Regions from separate parts of the Streptacidiphilus sp. MAP12-16 genome, predicted to be linked through region 1. Evidence: predicted binding sites of a transcription regulator. Region 1 holds the regulator's gene; each other region holds the start of a gene.
The links. Region 1 encodes HrcA, which represses chaperone genes, less so after heat shock. Its sites were predicted from a motif close to TTNGCACTCNGNNNNNCNGAGTGCNAA; they were not measured.
Positions count from the first base shown of each region.

Region 2: groES (co-chaperone GroES) is a predicted target of HrcA. The motif match lies at 2,177-2,203, and genes of this name have one in related genera.
Region 3: ABIA33_RS04950 (FmdB family zinc ribbon protein) is a predicted target of HrcA. The motif match lies at 1,904-1,930, and genes of this name have one in related genera.

Region 1 covers NZ_JBGCBY010000011.1:3,158-6,432, reverse strand. The annotation lists gene dnaJ (molecular chaperone DnaJ) at 1-1,042, opposite strand, end outside; gene hrcA (heat-inducible transcriptional repressor HrcA) at 1,097-2,128, opposite strand; gene htpX (zinc metalloprotease HtpX) at 2,342-3,259, shown strand.
Region 2 covers NZ_JBGCBY010000001.1:408,091-411,365, reverse strand. The annotation lists gene groL (chaperonin GroEL) at 1-1,583, opposite strand, end outside; gene groES (co-chaperone GroES) at 1,717-2,025, opposite strand; gene ABIA33_RS01890 (SAM-dependent methyltransferase) at 2,230-3,275, shown strand, end outside.
Region 3 covers NZ_JBGCBY010000003.1:233,030-236,304, reverse strand. The annotation lists gene ABIA33_RS04960 (penicillin acylase family protein) at 1-91, opposite strand, end outside; gene ABIA33_RS04955 (potassium/proton antiporter) at 314-1,807, shown strand; gene ABIA33_RS04950 (FmdB family zinc ribbon protein) at 1,942-2,265, shown strand; gene ABIA33_RS04945 (S-methyl-5'-thioadenosine phosphorylase) at 2,358-3,212, shown strand.

The sequences.
Region 1 (3,275 bases):
GCCGCAGCAGCTCCTCCTGCTCGGCGTCGAGCTTGTTGGGTGTCTGCACCTCGACGTGCACTATCAGGTCGCCGCGACCGCCGCCGCGCAGGTGGGTGATGCCGCGCGAGTGCAGCGGGATGGACTGGCCCGACTGCGTTCCGGGCCGGACGTCGATCTCGACCGTCCCGTCCAGGGTCTCCAGCGGCACCTTGGTGCCGAGGGAGGCCGCCGTCATCGGCAGGGTGACGGTGCAGTGCAGGTCGTCGCCGCGGCGCTGGAAGGTGGAGTGGGCGTTCTCGCTGATCTCGACGTAGAGGTCGCCGGCGGGGCCGCCGCCGGGGCCGACCTCGCCCTCACCGGCGAGCTGGATCCGGGTGCCGTTGTCGACACCGGCCGGGATCTTCACGGTGAGGGTGCGACGGGCCCTGACCCGGCCGTCGCCGGCGCACTCGGGGCAGGGGGTGGGCACGACCGTGCCGAAGCCCTGGCACTGCGGGCAGGGGCGGGAGGTCATGACCTGGCCCAGGAAGGACCTGGTGACCTGTGACACCTCACCGCGACCGCGACACATGTCACAGGTCTGCGCCGAGGTGCCGGGGGCCGCACCCTCGCCGTTGCAGGTGGTGCAGACGACGGCGGTGTCGACCTGGATGTCCTTGGTGGTGCCGAACGCGGCCTCTTCGAGGTCGATGTCGATGCGGATCATCGCATCCTGGCCGCGTCGGGTGCGCGACCGCGGTCCGCGCTGGCCGCCGGCCGCGCCGAAGAAGGCGTCCATGATGTCGCTGAAGCCGAAGCCCGCGCCCGCGCCGAAGCCGCCGGGGCCCGCGCCGCCGCCGTTCGTCGACAGCGGGTCGCCGCCCAGGTCGTAGACCTGCCGCTTGTTCGGGTCCGAGAGGACCTCGTAAGCGGCGTTGATCTCCTTGAACCGCTCCTGGGTCTTCGGGTCAGGATTGACGTCAGGGTGGAGTTCGCGCGCCAGTCGGCGGAACGCCTTCTTGATCTCGTCCTGACCCGCGTCACGCCGGACGCCGAGTACCGCGTAGTAGTCCGTGGCCACCAAAATGCTCCGCTTGCTTCCGTTCGCGCCGACGTTCCCGACACTGCTGGGTCGTTATGAGGCAGCCAGGATCTGGCCGACGTATCTTGCCACCGCCCGGACGGCGCCCATGGTGCCCGGGTAGTCCATCCGCGTCGGTCCGACCACGCCCAGTTTGGCGACGGTCTCGTCGCCCGAACCGTAACCCACCGACACGACCGACGTTGAATTCAGTCCCTCGTAGGCGTTCTCATGACCGATCCGGACCATCATGCCCGCGTCGGCCGTCTCCCCGAGCAGCTTCAGCAGGACCACCTGCTCCTCCAGCGCCTCCAGCACGGGGGCGATGGTGAGCGGGAAGTCGTGCGGGAAGCGGGTCAGGTTGGCCGAGCCGCCGATCACGATCCGCTCCTCGGTCTGCTCCGCCAGGGCCTCGAAAAGCGCGGTGAGCACGGCCGCGACCGCGCCCCGGTCCTCACGTTCGAACGCCTCCGGAAGGTCCTGGAGCAGCGTCGGCACCTCGGCGAACCGCTGGTTCGCCGCACGGGTGTTCAACCTGCTGCGCAGGTCGGCGAGGACGGTCTCGCCGACCGCCGAGGGGCAGTCGATGAGCCGCTGCTCGACCCGTCCGGTGTCGGTGATCAGCACCAGCATCACCCGGTTCGGGGTGAGTGCCACCAGCTCGACATGCCGGACCGTGGAGCGGGAGAGCGAGGGGTACTGGACCACGGCGACCTGCCGGGTCAGCTGCGCGAGCAGCCGCACCGTGCGGGCCACCACGTCGTCGAGGTCGACGGCGTGGTCGAGGAAGCTGCCGATGGCCCGGCGCTCGGCTCCGGACAGCGGCTTGACCTCGGTCAGCCGGTCCACGAACAGCCGGTAGCCCTTGTCGGTCGGCACCCGGCCGGCACTGGTGTGCGGCTGGTGGATGTAGCCCTCGTCCTCGAGCGTCGCCATGTCGTTACGCACGGTGGCGGGCGACACGCCCAGATTGTGCCGCTCCACGAGCGCCTTGGAGCCGACCGGCTCCTCGGTGCCCACGTAGTCCTGGACGATGGCACGCAGCACTGCCAGCTTGCGGTCGTCGAGCTTGCGCTCCTCGTTCACGGGGCACGCACCTCCTGCCTGGCGGTCTGCTCGGGTACTCCCGGTCCAACATCCTTCCGGTTCTGGCACTCTGGATGCAGGAGTGCCAATACCCGTTCGGCCAGTGTAAGGCGCGAGGGTACGGGTCCGGAACGGCTGGGCCCCCCCATACGTACCTGTGGGTAGGCCCGACAGGGCAGAATTGCTGGAGAAGGCACACTTTGAGGAGGGGCCATGGCCAGGACACGCTTTGCACCGGATAAGGGCTTGACGAGCCGGATGCTGGCGACGATGTTCTTCATCGGCCTGCTGTATGTCGTTTTCGTCGGTGTCCTGCTGGTGGTTCTCAAGGGAGCCTGGCCGATCATCGCCGTGGTCGCAGGCGGTCTCTTCATCGCCCAGTTCTGGTTCAGCGACAAGATCGCGACCTTCAGCATGGGCGCCCATGAGGTCACCGCCGAGGAATACCCCGAGCTGCACGGGACCGTGGACCGGCTGTGCGCGCTCGCCGACATGCAGAAGCCGCGGGTCGCCGTCGCCCAGAGCGACATCCCCAACGCCTTCGCCACCGGCCGCAACGAGAAGAACGCTGTGGTGTGCGTCACCACCGGCCTGCTGCGCCGCCTGGAGCCGGAGGAGCTGGAGGGCGTGCTCGCCCACGAGCTCTCGCACGTGGCGCACAAGGACGTCGCGGTGATGACCATCGCCGGCTTCCTCGGCGTGCTCGCCGGGATCATCACCCGGGTGGGAGTGCAGTTCGGCCTGTTCGGCGGCTTCGACCGCCGGGACAGCCGGGACGACAGCACCGGCATGGTGATGCTGATCGTGATCGGCGTCAGCGCGGTCGTCTACGCCATCAGCTTCCTGCTGACCCGGCTGCTGTCCCGCTACCGCGAGCTGTCGGCCGACCGCTCGGCGGCGCTGCTGACCGGCCGCCCCTCGGCGCTGGCCTCCGCGCTGACCAAGGTCACCGGGCAGATGGCCGCGATCCCGACCCAGGACCTGCGCCGGGCGCAGCCCTTCAACGCCTTCTACTTCGCCCCGGCGATCTCGGCGAAGGAGATGGCGAGCCAGGCGTTCTCGACGCACCCCTCGCTGCAGCAGCGTCTGGAGCAGCTCGGCAAGATCTCGGCCGAGCTCGGCCGTTCCTGACCGCCGTCCCTGACCC
Region 2 (3,275 bases), on a different contig from region 1:
TCGTCGGCCGGCTTCTCGACGACCAGGGTCTCCGTGGTGAGCAGCAGCGACGCGATGGACGCGGCGTTCTGCAGCGCGGAGCGGGTGACCTTGACCGGGTCGATGACGCCGGCCTTGATCAGGTCGCCGTACTCGCCGGTCGCGGCGTTGAAGCCCTGGCCCTCGTCGAGCTCGCTCACCTTGGTGGTGATGACGTAGCCCTCGAGGCCGGCGTTCTGGGCGATCCAGCGCAGCGGCTCGATCAGCGCGCGGCGGACCACCGCGACACCGACGGCCTCGTCGCCGGACAGGCCCAGGCCGCCGTCGAGCACCTTCTGAGCGTGCACGAGGGAGGCGCCGCCACCGGCGACGATGCCCTCCTCGACCGCCGCGCGGGTCGCCGAGATGGCGTCCTCGAGACGGTGCTTCTTCTCCTTGAGCTCGACCTCGGTGGCCGCGCCGACCTTGATCACGCAGACCCCGCCGGCCAGCTTGGCCAGGCGCTCCTGCAGCTTCTCGCGGTCCCAGTCCGAGTCGGTGTTCTCGATCTCGGCCTTGATCTGCGCGACGCGGGCGGCGACCTCGGAGCCCTCGCCGCCGCCGTCGACGACGGTGGTGGCGTCCTTGCTGATCGTGACGCGGCGGGCGGTGCCCAGCAGGTCCAGACCGGCCTGGTCGAGCTTGAGGCCGACCTCCTCGGCGATGACGGTGGCACCGGTGAGGGTGGCCAGGTCGCCGAGCATGGCCTTGCGGCGGTCGCCGAAGCCGGGGGCCTTCACCGCGACGGCGTTGAAGGTGCCGCGGATCTTGTTGACGACCAGGGTGGACAGCGCCTCGCCGTCCACGTCCTCGGCGATGATCAGCAGGGGCTTGCTGGCGCCGCCCTGCAGGATCTTCTCCAACAGCGGGAGCAGGTCCTGGATGCTGGAGATCTTGCCCTGGTGGATCAGGATGTACGGGTCGTCGAGGACGGCCTCCATACGCTCCTGGTCGGTGACCATGTAGGGCGACAGGTAGCCCTTGTCGAACTGCATGCCCTCGGTGAACTCGAGCTCGAGCCCGAAGGTGTTCGACTCCTCGACGGTGATGACACCGTCCTTGCCGACCTTGTCCATGGCCTCGGCGATCAGGTCGCCGACCTGCTGGTCCTGGGCGGACAGCGCGGCGACGGCGGCGATGTCCTCCTTGCCGTCGATCTCGCGGGCGACCGAGAGCAGGTGCTCCGACACGGCCGCGACGGCGGCGTCGATGCCCTTCTTCAGTCCGGCCGGTCCTGCGCCGGCCGCGACGTTGCGCAGGCCCTCGTTGACCAGGGCCTGGGCCAGGACGGTCGCGGTGGTGGTGCCGTCACCCGCGATGTCGTTGGTCTTGGTGGCGACCTCCTTGACGAGCTGCGCGCCAAGGTTCTCGTACGGGTCGTCCAGCTCCACCTCGCGGGCGATGGTGACGCCGTCGTTGGTGATGGTGGGCGCGCCGAACTTCTTGTCGATGACGACGTTGCGGCCCTTGGGACCGATCGTCACCTTCACGGTGTCGGCAAGCTTGTTGACGCCGCGCTCGAGCGAGCGGCGGGCGTCCTCGTCGAACTGCAGGATCTTCGCCATGCTTTGGGTTTCCCTCTCAAACAACCGAGCCCGGGCACCCGGTCTCACTCAGTGAAGACTGGGGCCCGGGCGGGTCACGACTCTGCGGTCAGCGTCAGCTGTGCTGCGGGGTCTAACTTCTGCTTACTTCTTGTTACTTCTGGACGATCGCGAGAACGTCGCGCGCCGAGAGGACGAGGTACTCCTCGCCGTTGTACTTGACCTCGGTGCCGCCGTACTTGCTGTACAGAACGATGTCGCCGACGGCGACGTCGAGCGGCAGACGCTGGCCGTCCTCGAAGCGACCCGGGCCCACGGCCAGGACAACGCCCTCCTGGGGCTTCTCCTTGGCAGTGTCCGGGATGACCAGGCCAGAGGCCGTGGTCTTCTCGGCTTCGAGCGGCTGGACCACAATGCGGTCCTCGAGCGGCTTGATGGCAACCTTGGAGCTGGTGGTCGTCACGTTCCGACCTCCCCCTTCGGAGATCACGGGGTGATTCATGTCTTGGGTCGCGAAGATTTGGGATGGCGTGGCCGTCGTCGCGGTGCCGGACGCGCCTCTTCGCGGTTAGCGCTCTCACTGGGAGAGTGCCAACCACGACACTAGGCCGCCGTTAGCACTCAGTCAACCAGAGTGCCAACGACGCGCGTGGGCGATGATGAACGGGTGGAGATCGAATCGTTCCGGGCGCTGCTGACGGATGAGGGCCAGGGGCTGCTGGCCGAGCTGCGGGACTTTGTCCCGGGACAGGAACTCGCCGTCGCGACACGTCTGCGGCGCAGCCATCCGGCGGAGCTTGTGTCGGCGGCGATCGGGCAGGCGCGGCTGCGGCAGCGGGCCGCGGCGAAGTTCGGGGCCGACGCAGAGCGGATGTACTTCACCCCGGACGGAGTCGAGCAGGCGACCCGGACCAGCGTCGCGGACTGGCGGGCACGCCGGTTCGCCGAGCTGGGCGTGGGCTACGTGGCGGACCTCTGCTCCGGCATCGGCGGCGACGCGATCGCGCTGGCGCGGGCCGGCATCACGGTGCTCGCAGTCGACCGCGATCCGCTGACCTGCGCCGTCGCGGAGGCGAACGCGGAGGCGCTGGGGCTGAGCGAGCTCATCGTCCAGCAGTGCTCCGACGTCACCGACATCGATCTGACGGCCTGTGAGGGCGTGTTCGTCGATCCCGCACGGCGCGGCGGCCGGGGAAGGATCTTCGACCCCGAGGCCTACTCGCCGCCCCTCAGCGTCGCCGTCCGCGCGGCGCGGGCGGTGCCGCACGCTGCGCTGAAGGTCGCGCCCGGCATCCCGCACGACGCCGTCCCCGAGGGCGCGGAGGCCGAGTGGGTGTCGGACGGCGGCGACGTGAAGGAGGCCGTGCTGTGGTTCGGCACGGACGCCGGGCAACCCCACCGGGCGACGCTGCTGCCGACCGGTGACAGCCTGACCGGCGGGCGGCTGCCCGACCCGGAGGCAGGCCCGGTGCGGCGCTACCTGTACGAGCCCGACGGCGCGGTGATCCGCGCCCATCTGGTCGCCGAGGTGGCGGCGCGGCTGGGGGCCACCCTGATCGACCCGACGATCGCCTACCTGACCGCCGACGAGCTGCTGCCGACGCCCTTCGCCACGCCCTACGAGATCACGGACGTGCTGCCGTTCGGCCTGAAGAAGCTGAAGGCGCTGCTGCGGGAACGCGGCGTCGGCACCGTGGTGATCAAGAAGCGGGG
Region 3 (3,275 bases), on a different contig from region 1:
GCCACCCGCCGAGCCCGACGCCGACCACCAGCAACAAGGCGAGCAGGATCACCAGCAGGCGGAGCCTGCGGAACTTCTTGGTGCGGGGCATCAGGGTCCTTGTGGGGCAGGGGCTCGTCCGCCGCCGTGCGGTGCGGCGGAGCCGACGCTAACACTTGAACCGGAAGCGGTGCGGACTGGTATGCGGCCTGGCGTCCGTCCATGGTCTTCACGTCATCCGCTGGAAACCCAAGATCAGGTAAAATGTTAGAAGGAGTAACCAATCCGCTTCGCCCCGTCCCCGCCGCCGGCCGCTGTCGCGAGGTGCAACTGAGTGACCGTCCACCATCTCGACACGCTGCTGCTGATGTTCTCCCTCGTGCTGCTTGTCGCCGTCGTAGCCGTACGGCTGTCCTCCCGCAGCGGGCTCCCCACCCTGCTGCTCTACCTCGGCATCGGCGTCGCTCTCGGCCAGGACGGCCTCGGCATCGGCTTCGACAACGCGTCACTCACCCAGGTGCTCGGCTATGCCGCCCTGGTGGTGATCCTTGCCGAGGGCGGGCTCGGAACCAAATGGACGGACATCAGACCCGCCGCTCCGGCGGCAGCCGTGCTCGCGACCTTCGGGACGGGCGTCAGCGTCGCCGTCACCGCGCTGGGCGCACACGTCTTCGTCGGCACCGACTGGCGGCTCTCGCTGCTGCTGGGTGCCATCGTCTCGTCCACGGACGCCGCCGCCGTCTTCTCCGTGCTGCGCCGGGTCCCGCTGCCGTCCCGGCTCAGGGGTCTGTTGGAGGCCGAGTCGGGATTCAACGACGCACCCGTGGTCATCCTGGTCGTCGCGTTCGTCACCCCCGGACCCATCGACACCTGGTACGTACTGCTCGGCTCCATCGTCCTGAAGCTCGCCATAGGCCTCGTCGCCGGACTGGCCGTCGGGAGGCTCGGATCGCTGGCACTGCGTCACATAGCACTGCCCTCTTCCGGCCTCTACCCCATCGCCGTGGTGGCGCTGACCATGCTCGCGTACGCGGGCGGCGCGCTGCTGCACGGCTCCGGCTTTCTCGCCGTCTACATCTGCGCGCTGATCCTGGGGAACTCGCGGCTTCCGCACGGCCCCGCCACCCGGGGGTTCACCGAGGGGCTGGCGTGGATCGCGCAGATCAGCATGTTCGTCCTGCTGGGACTGCTGGTGACGCCGCACACGCTGCCCGACGCGCTGGTCCCCGCGCTGGTCGTCGGCCTGGTCCTGGTGTTCCTGGCCCGCCCGCTCTCGGTACTGCTCACGATGACGCCGTTCGGCATGCCCTGGCGCGAGCAGGCCCTGCTCTCCTGGGCCGGACTGCGCGGTGCGGTGCCCATCGTGCTGGCCACCATCCCGCTCGTCGCCGACGTGCCGGGGGCGCAGCGGCTGTTCAACACCGTCTTCCTGCTGGTCGTGGTGTTCACCCTGCTGCAGGGGCCGACCCTGCCCTGGGTGGCGCGGACGCTGCGGATCGGCGACCCCGCGCACGCGGACCGGCTCGACGTCGAGTCCGCGCCGCTGGAGCGGCTGCACGGGCACCTGCTGTCGCTGACCCTGGAGCCGGGCTCGCGGCTCGCGGGCGTCGAGATCAGCGAGCTGCGGCTGCCGAAGGGCGCGGCGGTGACGCTGGTCGTCCGCGACGGCGCGAGCTTCGTACCGGGGCCGACGACGGTGCTGCGGTCATCCGACGATCTGCTGGTGGTGGCCACGGACGCGGTACGGGACCGCACGGAGCGGCGGCTGCGCGCTGTCGACCGGGGCGGGAAGCTGGCCGGCTGGCTGGAACAGCGGGGCGAGTACTGACCGCCGGGGCGCGCGGGCGCCGGAGTGTGGGTGTTGTCACAGCTCACAGGGGTCACGGTGGACTATCGCCGTGGAATACCGCATCATTGACCGTCGTTAGCACTCATCAGGCGAGAGTGCCAGGAGGAATGACAGTGCCGACGTACCAGTACCAGTGCACCGAGTGTGGCAACGGCCTTGAGGCTGTCCAGAAGTTCACGGACGACGCCCTCACGGTCTGCCCCGAGTGCAGCGGCCGGCTGCGCAAGATCTTTTCCGCTGTGGGCGTGGTCTTCAAGGGCAGCGGTTTCTACCGCACCGACAGCCGCTCGTCCGCGAGCAGCACGGTGAGCACCCCGAAGTCCTCCAGCGGCGCGAGCACGTCGTCGGGCGACTCCTCGTCCTCGTCGTCGTCGAGCGCGACCTCGCCGAGCACGTCCAGCTCGTCGAGCAGCAGCAGCGCCACGCCGGCCGCCTGACCGGCAGCGTTTCCGCCGGGCCCCGCGACGTCCCCGTTCCGTAAGGACGCGTGGGGCTCCGGCATACCCGGAACGCTCCTAAGCTTCGGCACATGGCGAACCCGCAGAGCAGCACTCCCACCGCCGAGATCGGCGTCATCGGCGGCACCGGCCTGTACGCACTCGTGGACGACCTCGCCGAGGTCGCCGTCGAGACGCCCTACGGGCCGCCCAGCGACTCCCTCTTCGTAGGCTCGGTCGCCGGACGGCAGGTGGCCTTCCTGCCCCGGCACGGACGCACTCACCGGCTGCCGCCGCACCGGATCAACTACCGGGCCAACCTGTGGGCCCTGCGCTCGCTCGGCGTGCGCCAGATCCTCGGGCCCTGCGCCACGGGCGGGCTGCGCCCCGAGCACGGGCCGGGCACGCTGCTCGTCCCGGACCAGTTCGTCGACCGCACCACGGGACGTGTCCAGACCTTCTACGACGGCCAGCCGCGAACGGACGGCCGGACGCCCGAGGTGGTGCACGTCTCCGCCGCCGACCCGTACTGCCCGGTCGGGCGGGCGGTCGCGGTCAAGGCCGCCGCAGCGGCGGGCTGGGAGCCGGTGGACGGCGGCACGCTGGTGGTGATCGAGGGGCCCAGGTTCTCCACCCGCGCCGAGTCGCGCTGGTACGGCTCGCAGGGCTGGTCGGTGATCGGCATGACAGGCCACCCCGAGGCTGTACTGGCCCGCGAGCTCGGGCTCTGCTACACCTCGATCGCCCTGGTCACCGACCTGGACGCGGGTGTGGAGGCAGGCGAGGGAGTGACCCACGCGGAGGTGCTGCGGGTGTTCGCGGGAAGCATCGACCGGCTGCGTGGCGTGCTGTCGGGCGCGGTCGAGGCGCTCCCGGGCACGACGGAGCGGGAGTGCGTCTGCTCGCACGCACTGGACGGGCTGGAAACCGGACTCGGGCTGGAGTAGTTCACCCCTGGGGGTGGCGGAGTTTTCCACACCCCCTGGGTTGTCCACAGGGCGCGTCTCGGG